2 regions of the Exiguobacterium sp. SH5S4 genome follow, and region 1 is predicted to be linked to the other one. Evidence: riboswitches for the same ligand, from Rfam matches in the RefSeq annotation. Region 1 holds a riboswitch; the other holds the start of a gene.
What was found. A riboswitch is a leader RNA that binds a small molecule or an ion and turns the genes downstream of it on or off. The one in region 1 is predicted to bind thiamine pyrophosphate.
Positions count from the first base shown of each region.

Region 2: it holds a riboswitch for thiamine pyrophosphate, as region 1 does, so the genes downstream of both, thiT (energy-coupled thiamine transporter ThiT) here and thiW (energy coupling factor transporter S component ThiW) in region 1, are expected to answer to the same signal.

Region 1 covers NZ_SJUQ01000008.1:63,455-79,214, forward strand. Annotated here, with positions in the region: gene EVJ32_RS06635 (ribonuclease FAU-1 family protein) at 1-357, opposite strand, end outside; gene EVJ32_RS06640 (hypothetical protein) at 567-1,313, shown strand; gene EVJ32_RS06645 (phosphotransferase family protein) at 1,314-2,282, opposite strand; gene EVJ32_RS06650 (hypothetical protein) at 2,327-2,647, shown strand; TPP riboswitch at 2,672-2,770, shown strand; gene thiW (energy coupling factor transporter S component ThiW) at 2,834-3,322, shown strand; gene EVJ32_RS06660 (GNAT family N-acetyltransferase) at 3,357-3,836, opposite strand; gene EVJ32_RS06665 (YcxB family protein) at 3,818-4,321, opposite strand; gene EVJ32_RS06670 (VOC family protein) at 4,415-4,813, shown strand; gene EVJ32_RS06675 (LTA synthase family protein) at 4,926-6,728, shown strand; gene EVJ32_RS06680 (VOC family protein) at 6,770-7,654, opposite strand; gene EVJ32_RS06685 (putative quinol monooxygenase) at 7,669-7,953, opposite strand; gene EVJ32_RS06690 (methyl-accepting chemotaxis protein) at 8,055-9,308, opposite strand; gene EVJ32_RS06695 (MMPL family transporter) at 9,693-12,344, opposite strand; gene EVJ32_RS06700 (MarR family winged helix-turn-helix transcriptional regulator) at 12,348-12,791, opposite strand; gene EVJ32_RS06705 (GNAT family N-acetyltransferase) at 12,877-13,380, opposite strand; gene EVJ32_RS06710 (NAD(P)/FAD-dependent oxidoreductase) at 13,457-14,398, opposite strand; gene EVJ32_RS06715 (DUF975 family protein) at 14,465-15,151, opposite strand; gene EVJ32_RS06720 (YdhK family protein) at 15,258-15,760, opposite strand, start outside.
Region 2 covers NZ_SJUQ01000002.1:142,311-158,070, forward strand. Annotated here, with positions in the region: gene smc (chromosome segregation protein SMC) at 1-1,412, opposite strand, end outside; gene EVJ32_RS01950 (DUF1128 family protein) at 1,528-1,722, shown strand; gene rnc (ribonuclease III) at 1,760-2,476, opposite strand; gene acpP (acyl carrier protein) at 2,598-2,837, opposite strand; gene fabG (3-oxoacyl-[acyl-carrier-protein] reductase) at 2,897-3,637, opposite strand; gene fabD (ACP S-malonyltransferase) at 3,630-4,547, opposite strand; gene plsX (phosphate acyltransferase PlsX) at 4,566-5,555, opposite strand; gene fapR (transcription factor FapR) at 5,552-6,121, opposite strand; gene recG (ATP-dependent DNA helicase RecG) at 6,207-8,237, opposite strand; gene sdaAA (L-serine ammonia-lyase, iron-sulfur-dependent, subunit alpha) at 8,224-9,111, opposite strand; gene sdaAB (L-serine ammonia-lyase, iron-sulfur-dependent subunit beta) at 9,124-9,786, opposite strand; gene EVJ32_RS02000 (DAK2 domain-containing protein) at 9,850-11,526, opposite strand; gene EVJ32_RS02005 (Asp23/Gls24 family envelope stress response protein) at 11,549-11,911, opposite strand; gene rpmB (50S ribosomal protein L28) at 12,164-12,352, shown strand; gene EVJ32_RS02015 (thiamine diphosphokinase) at 12,410-12,997, opposite strand; gene thiT (energy-coupled thiamine transporter ThiT) at 12,997-13,569, opposite strand; TPP riboswitch at 13,644-13,743, opposite strand; gene rpe (ribulose-phosphate 3-epimerase) at 13,763-14,419, opposite strand; gene rsgA (ribosome small subunit-dependent GTPase A) at 14,421-15,305, opposite strand; gene pknB (Stk1 family PASTA domain-containing Ser/Thr kinase) at 15,349-15,760, opposite strand, start outside.

The DNA.
Region 1 (15,760 bases):
ACCGTTCGGGAAGATGAGGATGTCGAGCAGGAGGTCATCCATGTACGGAATCCCATCCTCATACCCGATCCCCTCGACGATATCGATGTACCATTGGACGATGTTGCCCCGGTCATCGAACATGACGGTCACCCCGAACGGTTCATGTTCTGAGAAGTACTGGAGCCACGCGTAACCTGCGTCGGCGACGATGAACTCCTCGCCGTTATGCATCTTATATTGTGGGGCTCGGACGGCGTCAATTTGAAAGAGGGCGACGGTGCCCGAGAAGCGATCGTCCCGCACCTCCATTTGTGCGTATCGATTTTTTAATATGCGTTCCCAATCACGACGATTGGCAAATTTTCGTTTTGGCATCTCTCTCTCTCCTTTAAATCAGTTTCCTAAATGTGTTCGCCAAAAGTCGACATTCCCCTGTTCAATCGTACAGGTTGTATTGATTGAACCAGACGAGGTAGCGATTCCATTTGCCCTAGATGAGAAAGTATCCAGGTTCTCATCCCATTTCATACATGCTACGCTAATGTAAAATAGGGAAATAATGTAACTTACTAGGGGGTTGTTTTATGAAACGGTTAGGACTACTTGGCTTAAGCGCGTTCTTGCTGACAGGCTGTACCGATCAAGCCGAGAAACCAATCGTCTCTCCTGATATGAACGAACAAGATGAAGAAGCGACGATCGAATGGACACGAGAAGATTTCAAAGACGTCTTTGACCAACACGAGACTGCCCAAGACTTGTTAGCAGCGCTCGAAACCCAAGGGCTAACACCGTTCCGGGAGACGTTCGAACGCGTCGTCATCGCCGGGGACGGGATCCATCATACATACGCCGATATTTATCCGTTCAAGCTCGACGACGGTACGTATGCGACCGTCTATGAGAATGAAGACGGTGAGATTGCCAACGGTCCCGAGTCGGTCGCACCGCTCTTTTGGCAAGAAGAGTCGTTCACGCAATTCGTTGAGGAGATTGAGAAGCGCAAATACGGGACGAGTGCCCCGCCGACCGACGTCACATTGACGCAAGACGAGTTTCAATCGATTTACGACCGCCATGCCTACACGTCAGCGCTCATCGTCGAGCTCGACGAATGGGGAGTTCAAGTCGCACGCGACCCAATCGAGAACGTCATCATTGCCGGGAACGGCGTCAAGGAAGTGACGGCCGACTTGATCGTCTTTGAGATCGAAAACGGCTACGCTATCGTCTACGACCAAGACGGTGAGATTTTGAAAGCACCGGAGTCGATCGCCCAGCTGTTTTGGAACGAGACGGATTATGAAAACCTGCTCGAGAAGAACGAGTGATCACGTACCGCGACGTTTCAAGTCCCGATACTCGAGGAACAAGTTAAGCCATTGGGCCGGTTTATCGGCTGACTCGGACGGATCATACCGATAGTTGGTAACATATACATGCCACGACAGTGCCCGATACACGCAACCGAGCTCTTCAGCGATCAACAAATGGCGCCATAGCACGTCCCGAGGCGCCACACCTTCCCACTCAGCCAAGTAGACGGTACGCATCTTCTGAATCTGTTCATACCATGCGACTTCATCGTCTTCTGGCAACAAGTCGTAGAGCGCGTTCCAAAACACACGGACGCTGAAGAACGGATGGGTGACGGTCGCATCGCCCCAATCGAGAATACATAAGTCATCCGTCTGTTTGCGCCAAAAGATGTTGCCGCCATGTAAGTCGCCATGCTCGAGACTCATCGGCACCCCAGTCGCGAGCTCGTCGCACATGGTGAGGAGTTTGTCTTGGAGCGCCAGCACCGCCTCTGCCTTATCTCGATCTAACCCCGTACATAACTCGGGTAAATACGTCCGTATCTCTTCTTTTAGACGAGCCGGACGCCGGTCCGGGATGCCGTAGGCCAAAAGCGTATCCATGTAATTCGCTTCTTTTCTCTGTAGTTTCGCATATTGACGCACAGCCGCTTCGTACCGACTGTGCTTAGGGTATTCGCGAAGTGCATCCCCGCCGATGTCTCGCATAAGTAGCCAGTTGCGTGCCGCGTCAATGGCGATGACCTCCGGGACGAGTCCCGGATGCCGTTCGGCTAGATGCATCGACAGTTCAGCCTCGCCATCACTAATTGGCGTCACCGCCTTGGCGTAGTAACGGTCTGCTCCGTACTCTCCATACATCAAGTATGTCAAATCCGTATCTTTCACAACCCGCCACGTCACGCCTGGCACATGGCCATCGAGCCAGTGCTCGAACTGTTCACGGTAAGACTCGTCACGCCATGGGATCGCACTCCTCACTGACCTCACTTCCTTTCACCACACTTCGTTTAGGAGGAAATAATATGGACGTTGTCTATTATTCATACCCGGTCGATGCGTTACTCTATATGTATTTAGGTGCGACGGCTGTCTTCAGCTTCATAATCGGCCTAGTCGTTCGCCGCGTGGCTAGACGTCCAGATATCAGCTTTTGGACGACAATCGTGCTCAGCTTTGTCGGACTATGTCTTTCACTCGGCTGGTTCCGTAACGCCTCGGTCACCGTATTTATGGGCACACTCCCGTGGCTCATCAATCTCGTGTTTTCCCTGTTTTTATACGCCCTGTATAGCGGTATCATTTATTTCATCTTCCGACCGCGAAAAATTGAGGCAACAAAATAACGTTATGCTATACTCAAACCAATAAACGACCACTAGGGGAGCCTTCGGGCTGAGACGGCAACTGCCGGACCCTTCGAACCTGATCTGGCTCATACCAGCGTAGGGAAGTGGCTTGGATACGTCTGTCTGTCCACGCCACTTTTCCACTTGGAGAAGTGGCGTTTTCATTTTGAAAGGAAACACTTCATGCGTATTCAACAACTCACTTGGATGGCGATGCTCATCGCCATCGCCATCATCGGCTCCCTGTTCATCTCCATCCCGACCGGTGTCGCCCGGGCCTATCCGGTGCAACATATGGTGAACGTCATCGCCGCCGTCACCGTCGGTCCGATTGGTGCCGTCCTCGTCGCGTTCGTGACCGGACTCGTCCGTGTCATGACCGGGACCGGGTCGTTGCTCGCCTTCCCAGGTGGTATGATCGGCGCCTTGCTTGCTGGACTATTTTACGTGCGGACGAACCGGGTCGCTTTCGCTGCGCTCGGTGAAGTCATCGGGACGGGCGTCATTGCCTCGCTCATCGCCGTCCCGTACGCGAAAATCTTAATGGGTTCTGAGTTTGGGGCGCTGTTCTTCTTCCCGGCCTTCCTCGCCTCGAGCGTGACCGGAGCCATCCTCGGCTGGATCGTCTTGGCGCGGGTCAAACAGTTGCGTCCACTCACGGTGAAGCGATAATTGAACAACAACCACCAAAACAGGGACGGCCGACTTAGGAAGGCTGTCCCTGCTTCACGTGATACACCCAAATCTCTTCCCCGTTCGCTTCATCAATCAAGCCACTGTCCTCAAATCCGCCCTTCGCATAAAACCGTTTCGCTGGTTCGTTCGTCGGATGGAGACTGAGGATGATGTCATCGACATCAAATCGCTCTTGCATCCACTCAATCGCAAGTTGCAAAAATGTTGACCCGATGCCTTTCCCTTGCTCATCCATATCAATCATAAAGCGGTCGAGCCAGACGTAACGCTCCACCTTGTTCTCGGCCCCGACCATCATGAAGCCGACCGGTTGATTGTCTCGACAGAGCGCGTAGCACGTCCACGCGTACTTGACGTCGACGTCCATCTCGCGGAGCGATTCCGCGTTCGTTTCGATAAAGCGGGCCTGACCAGGTGCGACGGTCAAGGCGACGACCGCATCCAAGTTCGTCTCATCAATCGGTTGAATCGTCAACGCATCGGTAGCCATCGTTGTACCTCCTCCATGTCCTGCCCGCGTTTCGGCAAGATGTAGGCGCTGACCGACGAGTTATACAAATACACATAATCGGCTTCCTCGACGACTTCCTTGATGCCGCTCCATGAGACTTTCGTCTCCCCGAACGCATTTTTGTCACGAAGACCGTCTTCATCCAGATCCATCGTATGCGGGCCGATCATGCCTTCATTGCTTCGTTCTTGAATCATCCGCTTCGTCTGTTTTCGGATATGCCGTTCAAAATACTTCGGATAATACAGGAACCAGAGGAGGCTGATGACGCCATACACCCCAAACAGCCACCAGCTCGTATCTTGAAACAATGTCGCGAACGTCAAAGCGCCAACACTTAAAATAATGACGGGTCCGATGATGCGCTGCAGGAATAGCATCCTCTTCCCCATCTTTGAACGTCTAATATGACTCAAGTTGAAGCGAATGTAGTCTTCTTCCGTCAATTCGTATTGGATTTCCATATGTATCCCTCCTCGGTGTCGTATACGTCTTCTTTCAAGAAAAGTTCCGCTTCAGGCTCCTATTCGCTAAAATGAAAGCAAAGGAGTGACACGATGAAACAAATCCACCATCTCTGTATCCAAACGCCCGACTACGCGGCGTCGAAGCAATTTTATGAAACGCTCGGTTTTGAGCTCGTCCAAGAGTCACCCGACTTCCATACCCGGGCGTTCAACAGTTGGCTCAAGCTCGGCGACTTCTATATCGAACTTCAGACGGCGAAGGCGGACGAGGCGTTATCGCCGTATTCGAAACATGCGGCTGGACCCGTTCACTTCGCCTTGTACGTCGATGACCTTGAAGCGGAAGTCGGTCGGCTCGAGGCGCTCGGTGTCACGTTCTTGCCGAAACACGGCGGGAATATCTACTTCGTCGTCGATGGCCACCTGAGCAAACTACAAGCCCCAGAAGGCACGATTATCGAGCTTCGGGACACGTTTTTGATTAAGTGAGGCGCTCGCCTCGCTTTTTTTCGTCCGCATCGCACACCCCCATGTTTCCCGCCACCTACGAACAGGTACATGAAAAAGAATACGACGTGTACGTACCGTTTGGAGGCTATTTATGAACCATCTTGATTATTGGAGTTATCTGTCACTATCACTTGCCAAACTATTTTTATTCAGCGTCTTGACCGCGAGCGCGTTCAACGTTCATTTTTTACTCGTCAACATCGGGATGATTCTCATGATGACGAGCTGGGCGTTGCTCGTGAAGACGAAAACACGGCGCTGGATTTTATTCGCCTCGCTGTTTCTACACAGTACACTCCTCATCTCCGACGTCTGGTATTATCGCTATTTCGGCAATCTGTTGTCGGTCGCGCTTTTGTCAGACGTTGGTCAGATGGGCGACGTCGGCGGCGGCTTCCTGACGTTGATTCAACCGACCGACTTTCTATTGTTCGCGGACTTGGTGCTTTATACCGCTGTCCTCGTCTATATGAGAAAAAGACCTGCGCAAGTCACAGGAAAAAACCGCCGGATCGCCGCTGCCGGTTTTGTCATCGGCTTGACCGCCTTCGTCGTTCCGTTAACCGTCAGTCAGCCGAATGATGACGAGCAAGCACCGATTTCAAACATGCGTGAATATTACGAGTACGGCTTTTGGGGGTATCACGGCCTCGACTTGTTCCGTGGCATCGGCGACCAACTCGGCTTCGGAGGCGACTTAACCGGACAAGAAGAGACGCGGCTCGGTACCTCGACTCCAACTGACGTCAAGACAACGGCGGATACGAACGTCATCATGCTGCAGCTCGAGTCGTTCCAGACGTCGGTGATCGGACAGACGATCAACGGACAGGAACTGACGCCGAACTTGAACGCGCTTCGTGACGAGATGCTGTACTTCCCGAACTTCTATCATCAGACGCACGAAGGCCGGACGTCGGATGCGGAATTCACGGTCAACACCTCGCTCTACCCGGTCAAATCCGGTTCGGTGTACACTCAGTACGGTGACCATACGTTTGACGCCTTACCTGAACGTTTGCGCCAAGCCGGCTATGATACGGCCGCGATGCATGCGTTCGACAAAACGTTTTGGAACCGCGACAACGTCTATGACAATATCGGCTTCAATCATTTTTTCAGCAAAGACGATTATCCCGCTCAGGACGTGATCGGCATGGCACTTAACGACAAAGACTTCTTGACCACTTCCGTCGAAGCGATGGACACGTTAGCGGAACCGTTTTATGCGTTCATGGTCGCTTTGACGAGCCATACGCCGTACGACATTCCGGAAGAAGAGAAGCGTTTGGACTTGACCGGATATGACGATCCGCTGCTTCAAAACTATTACCATACCGTCCATTACGTCGACGCGGCCGTCGGGTTGATGGTTGATCAATTGAAGGCGAACGGGACGTGGAATAATTCGTTAGTCGTCTTTTATGGCGATCATGACAGCGGCCTGACCTCAGCAGGTGACGAGATGGCCGAGACAGAAAACGCCGATTCGGCCGTCGAACTGTTTCAGCTCGACCGTTCTGTTCCGCTCTACATCAAGCCAGCCAACTTGAACGAAGGTCGAACGATCGAAGCGAGCGGCGGTCAAACGGACATCGCCCCGACCATCTTGGAGTTGCTCGGGATGGAACCCGCTTACATGCTCGGTAGCCCGCTGCTCGACGACGAGCCGAACTTGACCGTGTTCCGTAACGGGTCGTTCCGGTACGACACGCTCTACTATGTTCCAAACTTGACCGATCCCGTCGGAAACGGGACGTGTTACGCGGTCGAGACAGGAGACGAGCTACCGCTCAGTCAATGTGAGCCTTTCATCGACGAAGCAGCTGAACAACTGCGTCTGTCCGATACGATCATCGAGAAAGACGCACTCTCCAAAACAAAACGCGAATAACACCATGCCGCCCTGATTCGCTAAGGTCGGCATGGTTCGTTTCAATATACTTTCCGCAACTCGGTCAGCTCGATCTTCTTCATCGGCAAGAACGCTGCCGTTACCCGCGCCAACTGTTCCGGCGTGCCGGTCGTCAGCATCTCTTCCATTTCCCACGGAACGATTTGCCAGGAGACGCCGTAGCGGTCCTGTAGCCAACCGCATTGTTCGGCTTCAGGTACGGACGATAGTTCATCCCAATACGCATCGATTTGTTCTTGTGTCTCACAAAACGCGATCAACGACTGCATCTCGTTGAAAGCGAACTGGTGATGCTCGGCACTGTCCATGACGATGAACTCACGTCCAGATAAGACGAAACGGGCGTAGTTCAACTTCCCTTCTAATTCTGGGCCATCGTCTTTATCGTAACGGATCATCTGATCGTCGAGCACGTACGAGTCCGGGAACACTGTGACCCAATCGTCCATCGCCGCCTCGGCCCGGCCGAACGCCTCCCCGACGAACAACAGACACGGCGTCACCGTCTGGATGTCCATGCCGCCGTTGTGCATGATTTGCCAAGAGACACCGTGCTTGTCTTTCAACCAGCCGTAACGTTCACTAAAGTCGTACGTGTCGAGCGGCGTGAGCACGTCAGCACCGTCCGATAACTTGTCCCACAGCGTATCGACTTCTTCTGACGTCGGGAGCGAAATCATATAGGAGAAGGACGGATTCCGCTCCTTCAAGTTACCCGCACCGAGCAATTGAAAGAACTGACCAAAGAGTGAGACGGTGACGACCGTCGTCTCGCCAGGCGGGGTGTCGATAAGTTTCGTCGTATAATCGACGAATGAATCAGGAAATATCGAGACGTACCAATCGGCAATCGCTTCGACGTCTTGTTCGAACCAAATACACGGAATAATCGGTTGTGTGATCATCGGACTGTCTCCTTTCAGACCTCTCGCAAACGGTACACGTCACGGACAGCGAGTAACGTCTCGGCAGCTTGCCGATACGCTTGATAGTGGCTTGAGTTGATATGATGGTCGAGCGCCGTCTCGTCCCGATACTTCTCGTAGAACACGAACGTACCCGGCGCATCGATCGACTCGTGTAACACGTAGGCGAGACACCCTTCTTCCTGCCGCGACGGCGGGATGACCTGATCGAGTGCTTGACGCAACTCACTCTCTTTGCCCGGGTGAGCCTTTAAGATAGCTGTGATTGTAATTTCCATTGATCGTTCCTCCTCATGTTAGGACTGACGCAAAACTTTTCCCGTTTTAGAAGAGATGTATACGCAAATGGACACGCCTATTTTCAAGGCGTGTCCATCGTTTAGACGAGTTCGTTCGCAATCTCGTTCAATTCTGCAATTTGATCTTTCAATGAAGCCAACGCCTGTTGCTGCGACGTCGTCAACACATGCACGTCTTGACTGTTCTCTTCGAGAGCTGTCATCAGTGCCGACATTTGGCCCGTCACTTGATGGACTTTGTTCAGTTCTGAAGCGACGACTTGGAGCTGGGTCGATGTCTCATCCACCGTGCTCGCGACCGTCCCTGTCGTCTGAATCATAGAAAGAATCGACGTCCCACTCTTACGGACTTGTTCTTCCTGCGTCGACAAACGTTCTGTGCTGCCATCGATCGCCCGTTCCGTCACTTGTACCTCTTGCATGACGAGTTGGATAATATCATTGATTTGAGATGAGGCTTGGGCGGTTTGAGCCGACAAATTTCGAATCTCGGACGCGACGACGGCAAACCCTTTCCCGTGCTCACCCGCTCGCGCCGCTTCAATTGAGGCGTTGAGCGACAGGAGGTTCGTCTGAGATGAAATCTGCTGAATCGTCCCCGTGATCGTCCGTACTTCTTGGAAGCGCTCCGCCAACCCTTTAAACGCATGATTGACTTCACCGATACTTAAGTTCAGTTCAGCAAGCGAACGTTCTGTCGAGTCCATGTTTTCATGCGAGACGTGAGCGTCCTGCAAGACGCCACTCACTTGAGACGTTGTCTCCTGGAGCTGCTGCTGCATTCGTTCAAACGCCTGTACAGTTGAATGGATTTGTGAAGCGACAGTTTGGATAAGACCTGCCTGTTCAGATGTTCGTTTCGTCATCGAACCGATTTGTTCCGTCACTTGTTCCGAAGCATTTGTGACTGAATCGACTGAATCATTCATCGTGAAGACAGCTCCGTGAAGCGTAGTCGCACTCGCTGTCGTTTTCGCCATTGTCAGCTCGATTTTTCCTGCATGTTGTTCTGCTTTCTCTTGCTGTGCGAACGTCTCATGCAACAACTTTGCGCCAAAGAAGGACACAAAGTACGCGCCAGACAAAGCCATTGTGAGCACCGTGAACCAAATGACGAGGTCGAGCGGCGTTGCAAATGAAAAGCGCCCAATCAAGACAGCTGAGACCGAGACGATTAGCGCGAGCATGCTACCATATAGAACAAGATGACGATTCAAGTACATCAACGTCAACACGATGTAAAGAAAGACGACATTTTGAATCGCCGCACCTGGTAGCGTCAAGATAATCGCTGAAGCCGCAATGTACATCAATGTGACGAGCCCATACTTCAACCAAGCATGCTCTACATAGAAGCGATGGCCGAGCTATGACCCAATCTGAATGACACTCCCCACCACAATAAAACTGACTGCGTCTTGTCCAGCGAGCTCCCCGATCCAGTATAAAACACCCATAATCGGATAAGAGAGGAAAAATAAAACGATCAACATACGCGATACTAACAACGAGCTCATTTTTTCAAAATGATTCACCATGATTGTTGCCTTCTTTCAGTAGAATAAAGATCTACACTATATTTCGGTGCATTTTTTCAAATATGAAGTTTGTTTTTCGCTATTCTGCCCACATTGACTAAACAAATAAAAACTGTCCCTCAAATTGTCATTTGTACTTAACAATTGAGGGACAGTTTAATTGAATGACGTCTTGTTTAGTCATTTATTCTTTCGTTTGAACGGCCACCAAACACCATCTCCGAACGATACGGTGATTGCCGGGATGAGGAGTGGCAGCACGATCAACCCGTACAATAACAGACCGGTGATGACGATCGTCGCGATCTGGACGAGGCTGAGTACACCAGACGGAATCATCGCCCCGAACGTCCCGGCGAGGATGACGGCTGCCGTCATGATGACCGTCCCCATCTTCGTCATGGCGTGGACGAGCGCGTTACGCACCGTCATCCCGTTAATCGATTCTTCACGGAACCGATCGAGTAGGAAGATCGAGTAGTCGATGCCGAGCGCGATCAACATGACGAACCCGAAGAACGGTACGGCCCAGCTGATGCCGTCATAACCGAGCCCTTCAACGAAGATGAGCTCCGTGATCGCCGCTGACGTGTAGTACGTGAGCAACAGTGACCCGATCATATAGAGCGGCATGATCATCGAACGGAATAGTACCGTCAAAACGACGAACAGCGTCACGAGCATGATGGCGACGGTCCGATTGAAGTCGTTCGTCGATGTCTCGTTTAAATCGCTGTTAATGCTTGAAATCCCGGCGTAACCGATGGTCGCGTCGTCAAATGGGGTGTCCGTCACGACACGTTCCATCGTCTGTTTCAACGTTTCGACCGTATCGATTGCTTCCGGCGAGTACGGGTCCATATCAAGGATGACCTCGAGTTGTGTCGCCGTCCCCTCGTCGAACACGTAACGCTCGACGGCCGGGGCGAACTCGTCTGACGTGAGCGTTCCTTCCGGTAAATAGACGCCCGTATCACGCAGGCTGTCCGCTTCACTGAGTGCCGAGAGGAACGCCACCGCGTCGCCAAGACCGGTTTCGATTTGCGCGAGCCCAGCGTTCGCTTCACCGACACCAGTCGCGAGTTGGCCGAGACCCGATCCGAGCTCACCGACTTGCGCACCTTGCGCCGTCAACGCAGACGCTGCTTCATTGATACCCGCCTCGATCTGACTGAGACCACCAGACACTTGTTGCAGTTGCGCCACAGTCGCCGGGATGTTTTGCGTCGCCGTGAGACCTTGTCCGATCAAACCGAGTTGGGCGTTCAGTTGGCCGAGTCCGGCTGCCGCTTCCGCGAGCGGCGCCCCGGCGTTTGTCGTACCAGCCGGCAGTTGACTGACGACCGCGTCTAGACCGGTCTCGACTTGAGCGAGCCCGTCTTGCACGTCACCGAGACCGCTCTCTGCCTCGGCAAGCCCTGAACTCACTTGTTCGAGTTGCGTATCGACATAAAAATCATCGATGACGTCACCGGTCGGACGTGTGATCGAACGGACACCGCTCACACCATCGACTTTTTCTAATTCGCTCGCGAACTTCTCGATGTACGGAATATCCGACTCGGTCAGTTCCGACTCTTGCTTCAAGATAATTTGAACCGGGAGCGATTCGCCTTGTCCGAACCCTTCCGAGATCAAATTGAGACCGCGCACCGAGTCATAATCGTCACCGATCTCATCGACCGTATTGAACGACCGGGCATCGTCGTACGTGAATAACACCGGCACGGTGATCAGTGCGACGACAAGGATCGAGACGAACGGACGATTGACCGAGATGCGGCTGAATCCAGCCCACAGCTTGCTGTCGTGATGCTCGCCTGCTTTTTTCGACGGCCAGAACAAGCGATTCTTAAGCGTCGCCATAAAGAACGGCACAACCGTGAACAAGATGAGCAACAAGACGGCAATCCCGACCGCGACCGCGACGGCCGACTTGAAGATCGGAAAATCGGCAAATCCGATCGCGGCGAAGCCGACGAATACGGCGAGACCACTAATGAGCACCGTCCGCCCAGCCGTCTTATACGTGTTGACGATGGCGTCCTCGATCGCGTGCCCGGCGCTGAGTTCTTCTTTATACCGGCTAAGAAGCAGGATGCAGTAGTCGGTCCCAATCCCGAACAAAATCGCCACGAGGAAAATTTGTGTGTAGTTCGAGACCGGGAAACCGAACCAGTCGACGAAGAACGCGACGAACGATTGGCTGAGGAGATAGGTGAACCCGACCGCGATCAACGGAATGAACGGGGTTACGATTGAACGGAACACGAGCAAGAGCAGTCCGAAAATCAACACGACCGTGATGATCTCGGTCTTCTTCAACCCTTCCTGCGCACTCAAGTTCACATCGTTGTTGATGATTTCTTCACCTGTGATGTAGACGGTCTCGTCTGTCGGGAGGATGTTCTCGCGGACATCGTCCGCGAAAGCGTTGATGTCCTCCATCGACCCTTCGACCGTGATCGGGACGAGGACGATACGTTCATCTTCCGAGACGAGTTGTGCCTCCGTCTCGGCGTTCTCGAACGGGTCGAGCACATCTTTGACGACCGTATCATTTTGTTCCAGCTCGTCGATTACCCGGGCAATATCGGCCCGTTCGGCATCTCCGAGCGCTTCAAATTCATAGACGAGCGAAATCGTCTTATCGCTCTTGCCCGCAGCGTTCAAGATGTCTTGCGCGCGTTGCGAGTCCATGTCTTCAGACAGTTGGAAACTTCCCGCCTGTTCTGCCTGTTCGGTCAAGTTTGGTGCCGCGACGAACAAGGCCGCCGTCAACACGACGAGACCGATCAAGATGCCGAAGCGCCATTGAATAATTTTGCGCACGTGTTATTCCTCCCCAATTCGAAGCAGCTCTTTGATTTTCCGGAACGTCCGGACGAACTGTTCGATCTCTGCCTCATCTATTTTCCCGTCGAGTAGTGACTCGACATAATGGTAGACGGCCGTATCTGCCTGTTCGACGACGTGGTGTCCCGCCGCTGTCAGTTCGATCAACCGTTCGCGTTGGTCTTGCCCGCGTCGACTGACGACGAGCTGTTTCTCAACGAGTTTTTTTAAGCGGTTTGAAACGGCGCTCTTATGCACACCTTGTTTCATCGCCAACTGACCCGCTTGAATCGGGCCGAACTGTTCGAGCAGTTTTAATAGTTGGAGCTGTTCACGCGAATACTCGCGCCAGACGTCGCCTTCCATCGCCTCAATGACATGTTCCGCTCCGTGGAACATGACTTCTTCAAATAGTTGGACGGCCTCCCGCATCAATTCTTTCATTTTGGTTTACCCCCTAAACTAGTTAGAGATAGTTTATGCCCTAAACTAGATGCCGTCAAATAAAAAGACCGACGAAGTAGGCGCTTCATCGGTCCATTTCGTAAACGTATGTGTAAAAAGATAAGAATCGTCCTTCCCATTCAATCTGATGTATTTCATCTTCACGAGAAAAGCCAGAACGCATCAAGACGTGTTGGGACGCCTTGTTATCTGTCGTCGTCTTGGCAATCAATCGTGTGAATCGAGGAAGGTTAAGCGTAAGTAATTGCTGAAGAGCTGCGGTGGCATATCCACGACCTACATAGTCCCCACCGATTCGATAGCCGATTTCCCCGGTCTCGAAATTGACATGATGGATGTTGAGACGCCCCACGATGGCCTCACCATGACAAATCAAATAATAATATCCATCCCCGTTCACTTGTTCGGCCAACAAACGTTCTAACGCCTGACGAAATGCTTCAGGTTCATAGTACGCGTCTCCACGGCTCGGGACGTAACGCTCGAAATAGGGACGGTTCTCACATTCAAACGTGTACAATGCGGTTTCGTCCTGTATGCGCAACGGTTTCAGACTCACCCGATTCACGTAATCAACGCCTCCTTTCTCAAAATCGTATGCCTGACTATTCGGCGTCGTGATCAAAAAACCTTCCGCAGAAGGTTTAGGACCGCATCGCTGCCGCAACGCGGAGACCCGAGACGTACGCACTTTCGAACCGGGTCCGCCCTGAAGCATCGTCCGGCTCGAGGAAGACGTCACCCGCCAAGTAAATCGGGGCGTCGTTCAATTTATAGTACGGCTCGTGCCAAACGTCTGTCGCCTGGGCGTAGCGCCACCGCTTCAACTGTCTCGACTGAATCGCTACGTCTCCGGTCACGGTTGTTAGCAACCGCTCGATTTCTTGAAGCGTGTCTTCAGCAGGACGCTCATACCAAGCTTCACTCCACGCCTCATCCATGTAGACGCTGACGAGTTCTGTCGCCGAGATGCCTTTTTGCCGGTTGTTGATGATTTTCAACAGACCAGGTGCCAAGTCCGTGTCGATAATCCCGTCCGCACCGATTTGGGTGTCGCCCGCGAACTCGAACAACCCGACGAACGTCGGGGCGTAAGTCAGCTCACGCAACGACTCAGCCACCTGACTCGATAAGTCAGCGAGCAGCTCGAACGTCTGTGGGAGCGGTGACGTGATGAGGAGACGGTCATAGTGGCGCGTCGCCACGTCTGTCGTGACGACGACCGTCCCGTTCTCCATACTGACCGTCTCGACTTGTTCGTTCAATTGGACGGTCAAGCCGTCTGCCAACTGTTTGGCGAGCGCGTTCATGCCGTCACGGGCGACGTACCGCGGATACGGGTCGGCGTACCAGACGCTTACCCAGTCCCGCTCGACCCAATCGGCGACCGCCTGTTTAAGCGCTTCCCCGCGTACGGTGAAATAGACGGCCCCGTGATCGGCTTTCCCGGCCCCGATCCGTCGGGTCGCCAAGCGTCCACCGACGCTCTGGCTCTTCTCAATCAGTTCAACCGTATGTCCTTGCCGGACGAGTTCCCGTGCTGCGACAATCCCACTAAGTCCTGCCCCAATGATTCCAATATTCATGTGCATTCCCCCTCTTTCAGGAAGATTGTATCACGAGTCAGCGTGTCAAATCAGACTCGATGCGCTTCACGCCGAGCGGTTCCATTGCTCGTCATACGCCCGACGTGCGTCTTCATACATGATCGCGAATCGACTGATGATGAACGGGCGGATGAGTGACGTCGCGACAAGGAAAATCCATGAGCCGAGAACGACCAAATCGAGCCGTATGTAAAAAATCCAACCGACTAAATACATCGGGATAAACGGCAAAATCAGTTTGAACGCATCCCATTTTTGCCCGCGCATCAAATCCCTTGATTTCGTAATTGCCTCTGTAATGGACAGGTCCGGCTCGTCGCGCAAGATGAAATACGTGAACGCATACGAGAAGTACTTCACGATGCCAGGTACGACCAATAATAGTGTCCATAAGACTTGGAACAACATGATGAGAAGCGTCGCAAGCAGATGCTTCCCGTAGCGGTGACGAAACGGAGCGAAGACGTCACTCAATCGAACTGTCTGGCCTCGTACCGTCTCTAATATGAGCCAGTTGTATCCGACGATAACTGGGTAGAGGACTATGTAAAATAAGATACCACCAAGGCTAAGGACGGTCAGCGCAACAGATTCTATCGCCAAGCCGTAATAGGTCGGGTCTACCATCAATCCTATCTCTAATAGAACCGAGCACGCGAACGACCAGATGAGCAACATCCCCGTCTTCCCTTTTAACGCAGTATGCGCTCGCTCATTCCATGTGTGAACCATATTATTTCCTCTTTTCATTCGTGTTTCCTGTCTTATACGCAACGCGACATGAAATGTTTCAAACTCCATAGAAAAACAGGGCATCGCCCTGTTTTTAGTCTTCTCGTCACTCTTTCGGTTCTAATTCATTTTCAGTCACCCATTTATGATTCGTCACTTCTTCTCCGTCTTGCAACATGAAGTTGACCATATACACGGTCGTTTGTTCACTGGAGTCGATCGTCGCGGTCGCGCCGTCCATGCCTTCCATATGGTCGGACTGAAGCGTCACCTCGGTCCCATCAGCAAGCGGAGCTGATTCGGATGTATCGAGTTCTTCATGAATCACCCATTTATGATTCTCGACCGGTTCCCCGCCATCTGTCGGTGTATACGTGACCGCGTAAGCTGTAGTCTCATAAGCACCGACGATCTTCGCTTCCGCGCCTTCCATCTCAAGCATATGGTCCGCAGTCAACACGGCCATCGAGTCAATCGGATACGTCGGGTCTGCCGCTTCTTCTAACTCGGCAGGCACCTCACCCGATCCCGAATGGTCCATCGCGCCATGCTCTTCTTCTTGCTCTGCGATTTGTTCTTCTGTCACGTCAATAGCTTGGTCTTCTTCTG
Region 2 (15,760 bases), on a different contig from region 1:
CGCGACAACTTTTCTCGAAGCGCGACTTCCTTAGCGACCAATGCCTCTTCTTCGGCCAACAGTTCCTGCCAAGCCGCACGTGCCGCTTCAAGACGATCTCGGTTTGCATCGAGCGAGGCGGTCTGTTCGGTTCGAACGTCAAGCCGGTCCTTGTTCTCACGCAGGAGACGTCCTTTCGCTTCCTCTGCCTGCTCGATGTCACGTCGTTCCCGTTTCTGTTGGTTGCTGAGCGTGGCTCGTGTCGTTGCCAGTTCGAACGCTTCACTTTGAAGCTGTTCGATCTCCGCGTTGAAATCGCGAGTCGCCGCCGTAAGCTTCCGCGCGAGCTCGTCACGTGTCGCCTCAACGGTCTGCAACGCTTCTGACTTCAAAGCTTTGTCCGTTTGAGCGACCGACAATCGCGACTGCAACTGCTCTGTCTCTTCGACCAACTCCGCACGTTGGCGCTCGAGTCGTTCTTTCGTCTCTGCCCCGTGTTCTTCTCGCGCTTTGGCGAGTTTAATATCTCCTGAGAGCCGTTCGAGCTCAGTCGCTTGAAGACGCTCATCCTGATGGAGCGTCTCGAGGACGGCACGATGCTCAGTCAATGTTCCCTCGAGCGCAGCCCGTTCGGTGACGAGCGCGTTCAGCGCCGCTTCTTGGTTGCGTAACTGTTCTTCTGCTGCCGTCTGTTGTGTTGTGGCGAAAGTGATCTTCGCCTTGAGCTCAGTGATCTCGGCACCGAGAATCCCGGTCTCGAGGTCGTCATGCCGTGCCTTGGCGACTTGGAACTCTCGAGCGAGTGCCGCTTGTTCACGAAGCGGTTCGACCCGGTCGGCAAGTTCGTATAAGATATCGTCGACGCGCGACAAGTTCAGCTCGGTGTCTTGCAACTTTCGTTCCGCTTGTTTTTTGCGTTGGCGGTACTTCAGCACGCCGGCCGCTTCTTCAATGACGGCGCGACGATCTTCCGGTTTACCCGAGATGACTTGTTCGACCCGTCCTTGCCCGATGATCGCAAACGCGTCACGGGACAAACCCGTATCCATGAACAAGTCGATGACGTCTTTCAGGCGGCACGGCTTTTTATTCATGAAATAGTCGCTGTCGCCACTGCGCGTCACGCGTCTCGTCACGCTCACTTCTTCATATGGCAGGCGCAAGTGCGCATCGCTATTATCTAAAACGAGCGTCACTTCGGCGACGTTGCGGTGGTTCTCGCCTTCGCTACCGGCAAAGATGACATCTTCCATTTTCGCCCCACGGAGCGATTTGGCCGACTGTTCGCCGAGTACCCAGCGAACAGCGTCCGATATATTTGATTTCCCGCTCCCGTTCGGTCCAACCACGGCTGTCACGCCGGGACGGAAATCTAGTTCAATCCGCTTGGCAAACGATTTAAAGCCAGCGAGTTCGATTCGTTTTAAGTGCATCGTGACCATCCTATCCTAAGTAAGCATTCATTTGTTTATTTTACCACAGTTGCTAGTTCGTCAAAATGCTAGAATCATGCTATTCTAAAAAGAACTGTAGAAAGGGGTACTACACATGACGAATGAACAAATGATCGAGGAAATCCTCGATAAAATGAACATCATCAACCGCGGTGCGATCAAGGCGGAAGAATATAACAAAGCCGATGCATCGGCCGTGAAAGAGATTTACGACTACGTGATGAACCGGTCATCACTCTCGATCTCTGAAGTCGACGGTCTCGTCGAAGAACTTGGCCAATTGACGTAACCAAAAGGAGTGGACCCGCGCGGGTCCACTCCTTTTTTTATAGGCCGGCGTATCGCCGATTGAATTCGATCAACGCTTCTTTAGCCGCGATCTGCTCGGCTTCTTTCTTCGAACGACCGATCCCTTCGCCGACGATATCGTCACTGAGACGAGCGTGGGAGACGAATTCACGGCTATGGGCCGGACCGCGTTCTTCGATGATCGTATACGTGACCGGGCCGAGCCCTTCGCGCTGTACACTCTCTTGAAGTTGACTCTTATAATCGGTCTGCTCTTCAAACACACCGGCTAAGACTTTCGGAAAAACCGCTTCGGCGAGGAACTGTTCTACTGGTTCGATCCCTTGGTCAAGATAGAGGGCGGCGATGTATGATTCGAACACATCGGCGAGTAACGCGGGACGTTTCCGTCCGCCTGTCAGCTCTTCCCCTTTTCCAAGCAAGATAAAATCAGAGAAAGCGTAGGCTTCGGCAAAGTTCACGAGCGACGGCTCACAAACGATGGCCGCCCGTAACTTCGTTAATTCCCCCTCGGAGCGCTCCGGATACGTCTCATATAAAAACCGGGACACTGTCAACTCGAGCACCGCGTCTCCTAAAAACTCTAACCGTTCATTGTCTTTTTTCAAGCCGCGTTGTTCATTGACATATGATGAATGGGTGAACGCCTGCATTAACAGTTCTTGGTTCGTAAACTTCACACCGAGCCGTTCCTCGAGTGCCGTGAACTTCTCCACGATGCGTGCTCGCTCCACTTCATTTCGTCGGCGTCTTTGCGCCGACCCTTGACGGTCGAACCGTCGCTTATCCTTTGTCATAAGTCCCTCCGTGTATAAGCACAAGCCCACCGCTCATTATGAGCGGTGGGAGGCTTGATTACAATTTTGTTTCGATGTAAGACACGACGTCGCCCACAGTTGCAAGCTTCTCGGCATCTTCGTCTTCGATAGTGATATCGAACTTGTCTTCAAGGTCCATGACCATTTCCATCACTTCGAGCGAGTCCGCACCGAGGTCGTCTTTAAATGATTTTTCGGCTGTGATTTCAGAAACGTCTTTCCCGAGTTTCTCTGCTACTGCTGCTTGTACGTCTACTAAGATTTGTTCTTTTGTCATGATAAAATCCCTCCAAAGTAAATTATATTAAATGTACTACAATTGGTAAAGTTCTGTTTTTACGCCATCGTCATGCCGCCGTCGACGGCGATCGTCTGCCCGGTCACATAAGCGGCCTCGCTTGACGCGAGAAACGAGACGATGCTCGCCACGTCTTCGACTTGGCCGAAGCGATTGAACGGAATTTGTCCGAGCGTCGCTTCGCGCTGCGCGTCTGTCAACGCACCCGTCATGTCGGTCTCGATAAAGCCCGGACAGACCGCGTTCACCGTCACGTGACGGGCCGCGAGCTCGCGCGCCACCGATTTCGTGAGTCCGATGAGTCCAGCTTTCGCTGCCGCATAGTTCGCTTGTCCGGCGTTCCCCGTGATTCCGACGACCGAGGCGATGTTGATGATGCGCCCTGATTTCGACTTGAGGAGCGGACGCGTCGCCGCTTGCGACGTCAAGAACGCGCCTTTCAAATTCGTTGCGAGCACATCGTCAAAGTCGGTCTCTTTCATGCGCATGAGCAGACCGTCTCGTGTGATCCCGGCGTTGTTGACGAGGCAATCCAAACGGCCGAACGTATCGACTGCCGTCTTGACGAGTGCTTTCACATCGTCAGCGTTCGAGACGTCCGCTTTGACGGCGATCGCCTCGCTGCCCGCTGCTTCAATGGCTGCAACGACTGCTTTTGCTTGCTCGACACTACCCGAGTAATTGACGACGACTCGAAAGCCGTCTTCCCCTAAACGCTTCGCGATGGCGGCCCCGATACCCCGGGACGCACCCGTCACGATTGCTACTTGGTCATGCACGCACTTCTCCCCCTAACGCTGCAACCTCTTCTAACGTCGTCACTTGTTTAAGTGTCACGTTTTTATCGATTCGTTTGATGAGCCCGGACAACGGTGACGTCGAACCGAACTCGATGAACGTATCGACCCCCTCAGCAATCGCTTTCCGGACACAGTCCTCAAACCGGACCGAGGCGTACAGTTGCTCGGTGAGAAGCGCCTTTAGTTTCTCGGCGTCAGTATGGACCGCCGCGTCGACGTTCGAAATGATCCCAATCGTCGCATCTTTGAACGGTGACGATGCGAGCACATCTTTAAACCGTGTCGCAGCAGGCATCATATACGAGCTATGAAACGCGCCTGACACGTCTAGCGGCAACACGCGTTTCGCCCCAGCCTGTTTTAAGTCTGTCTCTGCTTGTTTGACCGCGTCGACGTGACCCGAAATGACGAACTGGCCCGGACAGTTGTAATTGGCGATTTGTACAAGGTTTCCGCTGGCACTGATCTTCTCGGTCAAGTGGAACGCTTCTGCGACATCGGTCATGCCGATGACCGCTGCCATCGTTCCGTCCTTCACCTCGGACATGAGCTTACCGCGCTCACGTACGAGCACACACGCTTCTTCGAGATCGATGACGCCTGCGACGACGAGTGCCGCATACTCACCGACACTATGGCCAATCACGACGTCCGGTTTGGCACCGGTCTTCCCGTGTGCGAGCGCGAGCAGCGCCGCGTGCGCCACGATGGCAGGTTGTGCGACTTCCGTTTGTTGAAGCTCTTCTTTTGATCCGGCCGCCATGACGTCGAGCAAATCAAATCCGAGTCGACGATCGATCGCTTGCATCTGTTCAGGATCGTCTAAGAACGTTTGACCCATACCGACTGTTTGTGACCCTTGGCCGGGAAATATCCACGCTTCTCTCATGTACTCACCTTCTTTACGTTAGTCTGTTGCTTTCGCTTGTTTGATCTTCGCGACGACATCATGGTCAACCATGATTTTCGCCTGTTTGAGCGCACTCATGATGGCTAGTGCGTCACTCGACCCGTGCGCTTTGATGACGGGGGCGTTGATTCCGAACAAGCCCGCACCACCTTGCTCACGATAATCTAATGTTTGTTTCAAGTTTTTCAGTTTCGGTTTTAAGACGAGAGCGGCAAGCTTCGAGACAATATCGCTCGTGAACTGTTCTTTCAACATTTTCATGAGCATTGACGAAGCACCCTCCACACCTTTCAACAAAATGTTTCCGGCAAATCCTTCTGTCACGATGACATCAACGTCACCTGACATCGCCTCGCGGGCCTCGACGTTTCCGACGAAGTGGACCGGAGCCTGTTCGAGGAGGGGGAACGCTTCTTTCGTCAGCGCGTTTCCTTTCCCAGCCTCCGTCCCAATGTTTAGGAGCGCGACACGTGGGCGCTTGATGCCGCGGACGTGCTCGGCGTAAAGCGAACCCATGATCGCGTAATCAACCAAATGTTCTGCCTTAGCGTCCGGATTGGCCCCGACGTCTAAGACGACGACACCGCTACCCGTATATGTAGGGAACGTTGGCGACAGTGCCGGACGTTCGATTCCAGGAATCCGACCGATGACAAAAAGCGAAACCGCCATGAGCGCCCCGGTGTTCCCGGCCGATACGAGTCCATCTGCTTTCCCGTCTTTGACGAGCTGAGCCGCTACGACGAGCGAGCTGTCTTTCTTCCGGCGAACCGCCCGGACCGGTTCATCTTCGCCTGTGATGACTTCGCTCGCAGGAACGATTGTAATCCGTGGGTCGGTCAACCCGTAGGACGCAAGCTTCACTCCATCACCGACTAGAAACAGTTCCATCTGCTCGTCCGGAAAACGTTCAGCAAATTGTTTTACGCCGTCCACGATTGCTTTTGGGGCATGATCCCCACCCATTGCATCAATTGCTAACTTCATACTTGTTCCTCCTCACCGCGACGATAAATCGTGAAGTCTCCGCTAAAGACACACTCTTCGCCGACATAACTATCCACTGAGACGTCCGTCCGTCCGTCTCGACGCAGTTTGACAACACGAGCCTTGGCAACGACTCGCTCTCCGAGATGAACTTGGCGACTAAACCGGATTTCCGCTTTAGTGGTCAACGCCAGTTCGTCGTCGATGAGCGCCACCGCTAACGAGTTGGCCTGAGCGAACAAAACGTGTCCACGGGCGATCTCGTTGCGGCTAAAGACGTGTTCTCTTTCCATGTCGAGAACCGAGATGGCCGATTCGTCGAGTTTCAAGTCAATCATATCACCGATGACCTCGCTCATTGCGAGCGACTTCACTTCATCGAGGTGCTCTGAAGCAACATGCTTGATCCGTTCCCGGACTTCAGGAATTTTAAGCTCCATCCGATCAAGACGGATCGTTTGAATGCTGACGGCGAACTGCTTCGACAGTTCGTCGTCTTTAATGAACGGGTTATGTTCAATCGTTTCTTGCAGTAAGCGTTGCCGCTCCTTCTTAGGTACCCGCATTCAGTTCCCTCCTAAACTCTTCCCTAAAGAACTTAATACCTGGTACTAATAGCAGTATATATTCTTTAGTTTTAATTTTCAAGTGTTATTCTAACCTTTCGCCGACAAGTAAGTCGAGTCGCTTCAAGTATTGACGCAGCGGTCTGTACGAGGACTCCTGCCAAAACGTCTCGCTGCCGAGCAAGCGGACGGCGTCTTGCATCGCCACTTCCATCACTTTGAGGTCGAGCACCGGGTCGGCGACACGGAAACTCGGCAACCCGCTTTGGGCTGTCCCAAAGAAGTCGCCGGCGCCGCGGAGTTCTAAATCTTTTTCCGCTAACACGAATCCGTCGTTCGTCTCCGTCATCGTCTTCAAGCGGAGCTTCCCGACATCAGACTTCGGGTCTCCTACTAATATACAATAAGATTGATGTGCGCCTCGACCGACGCGTCCCCGTAACTGATGGAGCTGGGCCAAACCGAACCGTTCCGCATCGTGGATCACGATGAGCGAGGCGTTCGGCACGTTCACCCCGACCTCGACGACCGTCGTCGACACGAGAATTTGCAGGGAGTTGTCAGCGAACGCCTTCATCACTTCATCTTTCTCGGCACTCGACAGTTTTCCGTGCATGAGTCCGACCGCATAGTTCGGGAATCGCTCATTGAGTAAATGATACAACTCGGTTGCGCTCTCGACTTCGAGCGTATCGGATTCCTCGATCAATGGCGCGATGACGTACGCTTGACGTCCGAGTGACAGTTCGCGCTCGACCATCACATGCACTCGGTCGATTTGATCCGTTTTCGCCCAATACGTCTCGATCGGCTTCCGGCCTGCCGGCATCTCATCGATTGTCGACACATCCATCTCCCCGAACGCGCTGATCGCGAGCGTCCGCGGAATCGGCGTCGCCGTCATATACAAGACGTCCGCAAGATCAGCCTTGTCTCGTAACATTTTCCGCTGCTCGACGCCGAACCGGTGTTGCTCATCCGTGATCGCCAAGTGCAGACGCGAAAACTCAACCGGCCCTTGAATCAAGGCGTGCGTGCCGACGATGATGTCGACGTCACCGGCTTTGATCGCTTCGAGCAACGTAGCGCGCGCCTTCCCTTTGACCGAACTCGTCAATAAGGCGACACGGATCCCGTACGGCTCGAACAGTTGTTCAAGCGAAGCGACATGCTGCTCGGCCAAAATTTCGGTCGGCACCATGAGCGCGCCTTGATAACCCGCGTTCACTGTCGCATACAAGGCGATCGCGGCAACGACTGTCTTCCCGCTCCCGACATCCCCTTGCAACAGGCGATTCATGCGTTCGGGCTTCTCGATATCACTCACGATCTCACGAATGACGCGCGTCTGTGCACCCGTCAACGGGAAAGCGAGCCGCTTGACGAACTCGTTGAGTTGCGTTTTTTCGAGCGTGAGCGCCCTCCCTTTCCCGGAACGTTCCATCTTTCGAAACGCCTGAAGCTTCAATTGATAAAGCAGGCATTCTTCGTACACATAACTGCGGCGCGCTTGTTTGTACATCTCGATCGAATCAGGGAAATGCATCCCTCTGAGCATCGACGCCCGGTTCTCCAAGCGGTAACGCAAGCGGATTGATTCCGGCAGCCGGTCCTCAAACGTCGTCGTCTGATCGAAGGCGAGTTTGACGATTCGACTGAAATTCTTTTGCGTCAATCCGGCACGAAGCGAATAGATCGGCTGTAACCCGTCCGCGAGCTCACCGAACTCGAGATCGGTCGCACTGATCGTCATCCGGTTCATATCCCATTTCCCTTTGACCGTCACCGTCGCACCAAGCGCCAGTTTGTCTTTATAGAAAGCGCGGTTGAACATCGTCACATGGACGACGTAGCGCTCTTCTAACAACAGCCGGAACTGAAGTCGATTTTTGCCTTTACTATAATAGCGGACGAGCGGTTCCGCTTGAACGGTCCCACTCCATTTGACCAGGTCCCCGTGGACTGCCGTCGTCACGGTGCCGCTGTTATAATTTTCATAACGAAACGGGACGTGCTCTAGCACGTCCTCGATTCGTTCGAGACCCATCGTCTCTAGTTTTTTGGCCATCTCTGGCCCGACCCCTCGGAGCGTCGTCAACGCGTCACTGTTTGGCATTTTCTTTCTCTCCAAAAATATTGCGTTCGATCCGACGTGCTGTCGGTGTATTGGCGAGTCCGCCCCGTGCCGTCTCTTTCAAGGCGGTCGGCATCATTTGACCGATCTCGTACATCGCTGAGATGACTTCATCGCACGGGATGCGGGACGTGATGCCCGCGAGCGCCATATCAGCCGCGACGACCGCGTTCGCCCCACCCATGGCGTTCCGTTTGACGCAAGGTACTTCGACAAGACCCGCTACCGGATCGCAGACGAGCCCGAGCATGTTTTTCAAGGCGATCGCAAACGCCGTCGCCGACTGTTCCGGCGTCCCGCCGGCCGCTTCGACGATGGCTGCTGCAGCCATACCGGTCGCGGAACCGACTTCGGCCTGACAGCCTCCGGCCGCACCCGAAATCGAGGCGTTGTTCGCGACGACGAATCCGAACGCGCCCGAGGTGAATAAATACCGAATCATCGCATCGCGGTCCATCTCGAGACGGTCCTTGACCGCAAATAGCGTCCCCGGTACGACCCCGGCGCTCCCCGCCGTCGGTGTCGCGCAAATCCGTCCCATCGCCGCATTCACTTCGTTCGTGCCAATCGCTTTGGCGACGGCATCTAAAATCAAGTCACCGGCAAGTGATTTGCCCGATCGGACATAGTCTTGCATGAGCACGGCGTCATTCCCAGTCAGCCCCGTCACAGACGTCACGCCTTGCATCGCCCGCTCGACCGCTTCTTCCATCACTTCAAGGTTACGTTCCATCATCGCCATGACCTCTTCTCGTGTCGAGCGTCTGACGTGGACTTCTTGCTCGATCATCACTTCAGAGATCGGGATGTCTCGTTCCGTTGCCGTCCGTACTAATTCTTCTACTGATTTAAACATAGTCGTTTCTCCTTATTCCCCAAAGATGGCTACCCGTTCGATTTGAGGTAACCGTTCCAGTTCCGCTAATACATCTTTTGGCATCGGTTCATCCATTTCAATCGCCATCAAGGCTTGCTTGCCTTTTTCATGACGGCTCACTTCCATATGCCCGATGTTCAGTTCGTGCTTGGCGAGTATGCCCGTCACGGCCGCGATCGCCCCGAAGCGATCGTGATGCAAGACGACAAGTGCCGGTCCACCGCCGGAAAGCTTGAGCGGGAATCCGTTCAATTCGGTGATTTCAATCGTGCCACCGCCAATCGAGATCCCAACGATCTCAAACGTCCCCTCCGCGTCCTCGAGATGAACCCGGGCCGTGTTCGGATGATCCGTGAGCGCGTCGCTCGTCTCAAAGACGACTTCGATCCCCCGCTCTTTCGCGATGTCGAGCGCTTGCGGGATGCGCAGATCGAACGTATCGAACCCCATGATGCCTCCGACGATGGCGACGTCCGTCCCATGACCTCGATACGTGTCGGCGAACGACCCGTAAAACGTGATCCGCGCGAGGTCCGGCGTTCGGCCGAACAGTTTGCCGGCCATAAGACCGATGCGTGCGGCTCCGGCCGTATGCGAACTCGATGGTCCGACCATGACCGGCCCGATAATATCAAACACACTGCGATATTTCATCGCATTTCCCCCTTTCAAAAAAACCCTACCTTCATTATACAGAAGGCAGGGCTGAGATACAGCTTATTCCACACTAAAAATGTAGGAGTAGAGCGGTTGTTTACCGTCGTGAACTTCGATTTCAATCTCATCGTTCTTCGATTCGATGTAAGCCGAGAGTGTTGCGACATCTTCCGCCGACGAACCTTCGCCCGTCAAGATCGTGACAATCTCATCATCCGCGTCCACAAGTGCATCTACGAGCGCTTTTGCCGCTTCTAGACTCGATTTTGATGATGCGACGATTTTCTTCTCAGCAATCGCCATATGATCATCTTTACGAATCTCGACACCGTCGATACTCGTGTCACGGACAGCGTATGTCACTTGTCCTGACTTGACCGTAGTTGCGGCCGTCTTCATGACCGACTCGTTCGTCTCGACATCCGCTTCAGGATTGAACGCGATGGCAGCCGCTAGTCCTTGTGGTACCGTCTTCGTCGGAATGACCGAGACGCCGCAAGGTGCGACCGATGCCGCTTGCTCAGCGGCCATGATGATGTTCGAGTTGTTCGGGAAGATGAAGACGTGCTCGGCGTTCGCCGCTTCAATCGCTTTGACGATGTCTTCCGTCGACGGGTTCATCGTCTGCCCGCCTTCGATGACATGTGCGGCACCGAGCGAACGGAACAGTTCACTGACACCTTCACCCATGGCGACGGTGACGATCGCGTAAGGCACTTTCGCTTTGACGGCAGTCGCTTGAACGCCGTGCTGGTTGGCACCGTGCTCTTCTTCAAGAATCGTCGAATGCTGTTGACGCATGTTCTCGATCTTGACTGCGACAAGCTCACCAAAACGTTGTCCTTTCGTGATGACGTCGCCCGGCGTCTCGACGTGAACGTGGACTTTGAGCAACTCTTCGTCGGCGACGACAAGGAGAGAGTCTCCGAGTTCAGACAGCTCGTTACGGAACACGTCCTCATCGAACGGAGTCTGTTTCAACTTTTCGTCTTGGAAACGGACCATGATCTCCGTGCAATATCCAAATTCGATATCTTCCGTCGACATGAAGCCTTGCGCAGCATGGTGTTCTGCCTCAACGAGGGCATCCATGACCGGTGCGTGCGGCTTCTCGAGCTCTTTCCCTTCAAGGCTCGCGAGGAACCCTTCATAGATGACGAGGAGACCTTGACCGCCTGAGTCGACGACACCGACTTCTTTTAAGACCGGCAACAAATCAGGTGTCCGTTCGAGCGAAGCTTTCGCTTCCGTGATCACTTGCTCCATGAACTCATTGAAGTCGCTCGTCGACTCAGAGGCACGGAGCGCTTCGTCGGCCGCTTCACGAGCAACCGTCAAAATCGTTCCTTCAACCGGTTTCATAACCGCCTTGTATGCCGTGTCGACGCCACGTTTGAGTGCCTCGGCAAAGTCGAGTGTCGATAATTCTGTCTTTCCTTCGATTGATTTACCGAAACCACGGAATAATTGGCTTAAAATAACACCCGAATTCCCACGGGCCCCCATAAGTAGACCGCGGGCAAACTTTGATGACACGTCAGCGATATTCGCCGTGTCGAGTGCGGCCACTTCCTTCGCACCTGAAGTCATCGTCAAATTCATGTTCGTTCCCGTGTCGCCGTCTGGGACCGGGAAGACGTTAAGCGAATCCACGTAATCTGCATTTTGGCTCAAGTTGGCTGCACCGTTTGCGACCATCTGCGCAAACACCAATCCATCTAAACGTTTTAACCCCACACCAAATCCTCCTTCGTTCTCGTCAGTCATTCGTCAGACGAACGCCTTGTACGAATATATTTACCGACGAAACGTTTAATCCTAAAGTTTCACCGAGCGTGTATTTTACACGACTTTGCACGTTGTACGCGACTTCCGACACTTTCGTCCCGTAGCTCACGATGATGTGCATATCGATATGTACGTCTTCTCCATCTTGACGTACGACAACGCCACGCGCATAGTTCTCACGTTTGAGCAGTTCTGCGATCCCGTCTTTCAGTTGAGCTTGTGACGCCATTCCTACGACGCCGAAACATTCCATCGCCGCACCGCCCGCGAGTGTCGCGACCACGTCGTTCGTGATATCAATATTGCCATATGTTGTCTTCATTTCAATTGCCATATGGAGTAGCCTCCTTTATTCGGAATGATTCCTACAGTATATTCTACAATAAGTACCTAGTTATTAAAAGGACATGCCCCTAAACTCGGTCAATTGTAACCGCAACCCTCATTCATTATTAAAATCCTCATCCGTAATGTCAAGTTTTTTTCTTGTCATCCGGTTATTTTCTAGTTGCATCGTGAAAAAACCCATGCTAATATAAACGAGTGTCTATTAGGACGAACCCACATAAAAAAGGAGGGGAAACGCATGGCACGTAAATGCTACGTAACAGGTAAGTCACCTAAGTCAGGTAACAACCGTTCGCACGCACTCAACAAGACAAAACGTACTTGGGGTGTAAACGTACAAAAAGTTCGCATTCTCGTTGACGGTAAACCTAAACGAGTTTGGGTTTCAGCTCGCGCTCTTAAATCAGGTCTCGTTGAACGCGTATAATTACCATACACGAACGAAATAAATCCCAGCGGCATGCGCCGATGGGATTTTTTTTGTTTATTTCTTTATATACATAATCAAGACGTTGCCGCTATGAACGAGCAAGTCCGCCTCTTCCGCCGACCACTCGTTTGAGATCGTCAGCGCCTCATGGCTGACGACGTCATGGTTCTCGAGCGGGTACTTGACGCCACGAATCGAGACCGAGGCCCGTTTCCAAGGTACGAGCGACAAGTAATGGTCAGGACGACGCGGGAGACGATAGTCCCCTTTTCCGACGAGGCGGACTTCTTGCCCGTCTGCGAACAACCGCATCTCGGGGTACGCCTCGAGCAGACCGACGTTGCTGAGCGTCATATCGAGTCTGCCTCCGAGTGCACCGTACACGTCGATCACGTCCGCCCCTTTCCCTCGTGCCGCCTCGAGAGCGATCTCAAGGTCGGTCACGTCTTTTTCAGACGGATAACGGACAGCTTCCTCCGGCACGGTGCCTGTGAACGAATCAAAGTCACCGACGAGCAGGTCCGGCTTCATCCCACGGTCGAGCAGCGTATGATAGCCGCCGTCGACGCCGATGACGTAATCGGCGTTCCGAGGAAGCTCAGGGACCGCTTCCGGGCTCGCAGCCACAATCAAGACGCGCATTATCTGATGTCCCGTGTCGCGAGCGTCGCGAAGCGCGGCGCCGACGTGAACAAGATCACGATCACGACCGCCGAGACGAGGAACGACGGCAACATATACGTCAAGTTATAGCCGAGCGAGTACAAGACGACCGGTCCTTCCGCATACTCGGCGAAGAAGACGATGCCGGAGACGACGTGCGCAACATATCGGAGCGCCGAGCCGATCAACGCCCCGAGAATCAAATAGAACGTGAGCGTTTTCTTGGCGCCGTCTTTTGCCGACTGTTTGACTTGACCGGCGAAGATACCGGCGACTCCGACGAGGCCGTAGGCGACCGTGTAGTCGAGTAAAAACTGGACCGGTGTGAAGATATAGGCCCCAAATAACAGTTGTAGCGTCCCGACGAGCGCGCCTGTCGCGAGTCCGCCTCTCAATCCATGCCGATACGCCATCACGAGAATCGGCAGCATCGCCAGGCTGACTGCTCCGCCTTGCGGCAACCGATATGGGATGAGCATGTCAAAGATCAGTCCGAGCGAGGCGAACAGCGAGATTTCAATGAGCGCCTGTAGTTTTAAACGTTGTTTCATCTTATTCCCTCCTTGATATGAGTGAACGACAAAAAGCAGCATGACGTAAACGCCATGCTGCTATCGTGTAGCAACGTGCATTTTCGCCACATCCCTACGTCCGTGTGAACGGAACAGGTTCAAAGGGTTAGCTCATGCCTCTCAGCCACAGATGTGACACCCCTTGCGACAATATTTGTTGTTCTACAGACGATTATACACGAGACGCGTTGCGAATGCTATCGATTGCGTCTTTATAGCTCGGTTCGTTATAGATGGCCGAACCGGCAACGAGGACGTCAGCACCTGCGTCGATACAAAGTTTTGCCGTCGCAGGATTTACGCCGCCATCGATCTCGATTTCGAAGTCGAGACGACGCGCTTGGCGCATCTCGCTGAGCGCCGCGATCTTCGGGACGACCGCTTCGATGAACGCTTGGCCGCCAAAGCCAGGGTTCACGGTCATGAGCAACACCATATCGACATCACCGAGCACGTGCTCGATTGACGACAACGGTGTATGTGGGTTCAAGACGACACCACACTTAGCGCCGGCTCCTTTGATTTGTTGCAATACGCGATGCAAATGGTTTGTCGCCTCGACATGGACCGTGACGATATCGGCGCCTGCTTGAACGAAGTCCTCGACGAACCGTTCCGGCTGGTCGATCATCAAATGGACGTCTAATACCATGTCCGACTTGTCACGCAAACTTTTGAGTACCGGCAGTCCAATCGAGATGTTCGGCACGAACTGACCGTCCATGACGTCAAAATGGATGTAATCGGCCCCTGCTTCTTGGACCGCTTTGACCTCTGCCTCAAGGTTGGCAAAATCGGCCGACAGGATCGATGGTGCGATTTTAATCATGTTAGTACCTCCGTTGTCTATCTTTTAATTCCTCCATAAACGTAACATAGTTCGCATAGCGGGTGGAAGCGATTTCTCCGGCCTCGACCGCCGCTTTGACGGCACAACCTGGCTCGTTCAAATGGGCGCAACCACGGAATTTACAGTCATCGTGCCGCAAGACGAATTCAGGGAAACACCAACGCATCTCCTCGACTTCAAGTTCTTCCGGGAACTCAAGACTCGAGAATCCAGGTGTATCGGCGACGAACCCGTCCGCGAGTGTGATGAGCGTGACGTGACGCGTCGTATGCTTCCCGCGGCCAAGCGCTTTCGAAATCTTACCAGTCGCGAGTTCAAGCTCCGGTGCGACCGCGTTCAGCAACGAACTCTTCCCGACGCCGGTCTGTCCGGCGAATACGCTCGTCTTGTCTTTGAACGCACTGCGGATGAGCTCGATCCCAGCTCCGTCTTCGGTCGACGTCTCAATGACTTGATAGCCGATCGAACGGTATAGCGCTGCCGCCGCACTAATTTTTTCCTTTTCAGCTTCTAGCAACAAGTCCATCTTCGTCAACACGATGATCGGGTGAACTTGCTTCGATTCGATCAAAATGAGAAAGCGGTCAAGCAAATGAAACGAGAACGCCGGCTCTTTCACGGAAAAGAGCAGAAACGCCTGATCGATGTTGGCGATCGGCGGACGGACGAGATGGTTCGACCGCTCATCGACAGCCATGATGTAGCCGGTCCCGTCCCCTTGGTCTTGAATATCCACGTCGTCCCCGACGACGGGCGAAATGTTTCGGTTCCGGAAGTTTCCCCGGGCGCGACATCTGATTTCAACTTTCGTTTCGGTCATGACATCATAAAATCCACCTTGCAAGCGAATAATCGTTCCTTTCATCCTGTTTCCTCCTTAGAAAAGAGGTGACGCGCACGCCACCTCTTCATTGTGAATCTTTTGCTTGGGCGTATGTCACCGTATCGGTCCGAACGACTTCTCCCTCGACTTCAATCGTCGCGGTACCGACTTCGTCCGGAGCAATGACGAGCGTATAGGAATACGTCGTCGTTTCTGTGATCATATCACGCAACACTTCGATCTCACCACGGGCATCGACGGTACGGATGACGACTTCGACCGGCTCCGCCTCTTCACCTTCTGCCGACGGTTCGATTTCGACGTCCACTTCTCGCTCGATCGAGATGTCGGTCGGCTCGACCCCTTGTGAGACGATGACCGTCAGTTCCGTTCCCGGATCGACCGCCGTCCCTGACGTCGGAAGTTGACGAATGATTTGATTCGCCGGGATGCTCGTCGAATACTCATCGCGTTTCACGATTTTCAAGTTGTTTTGC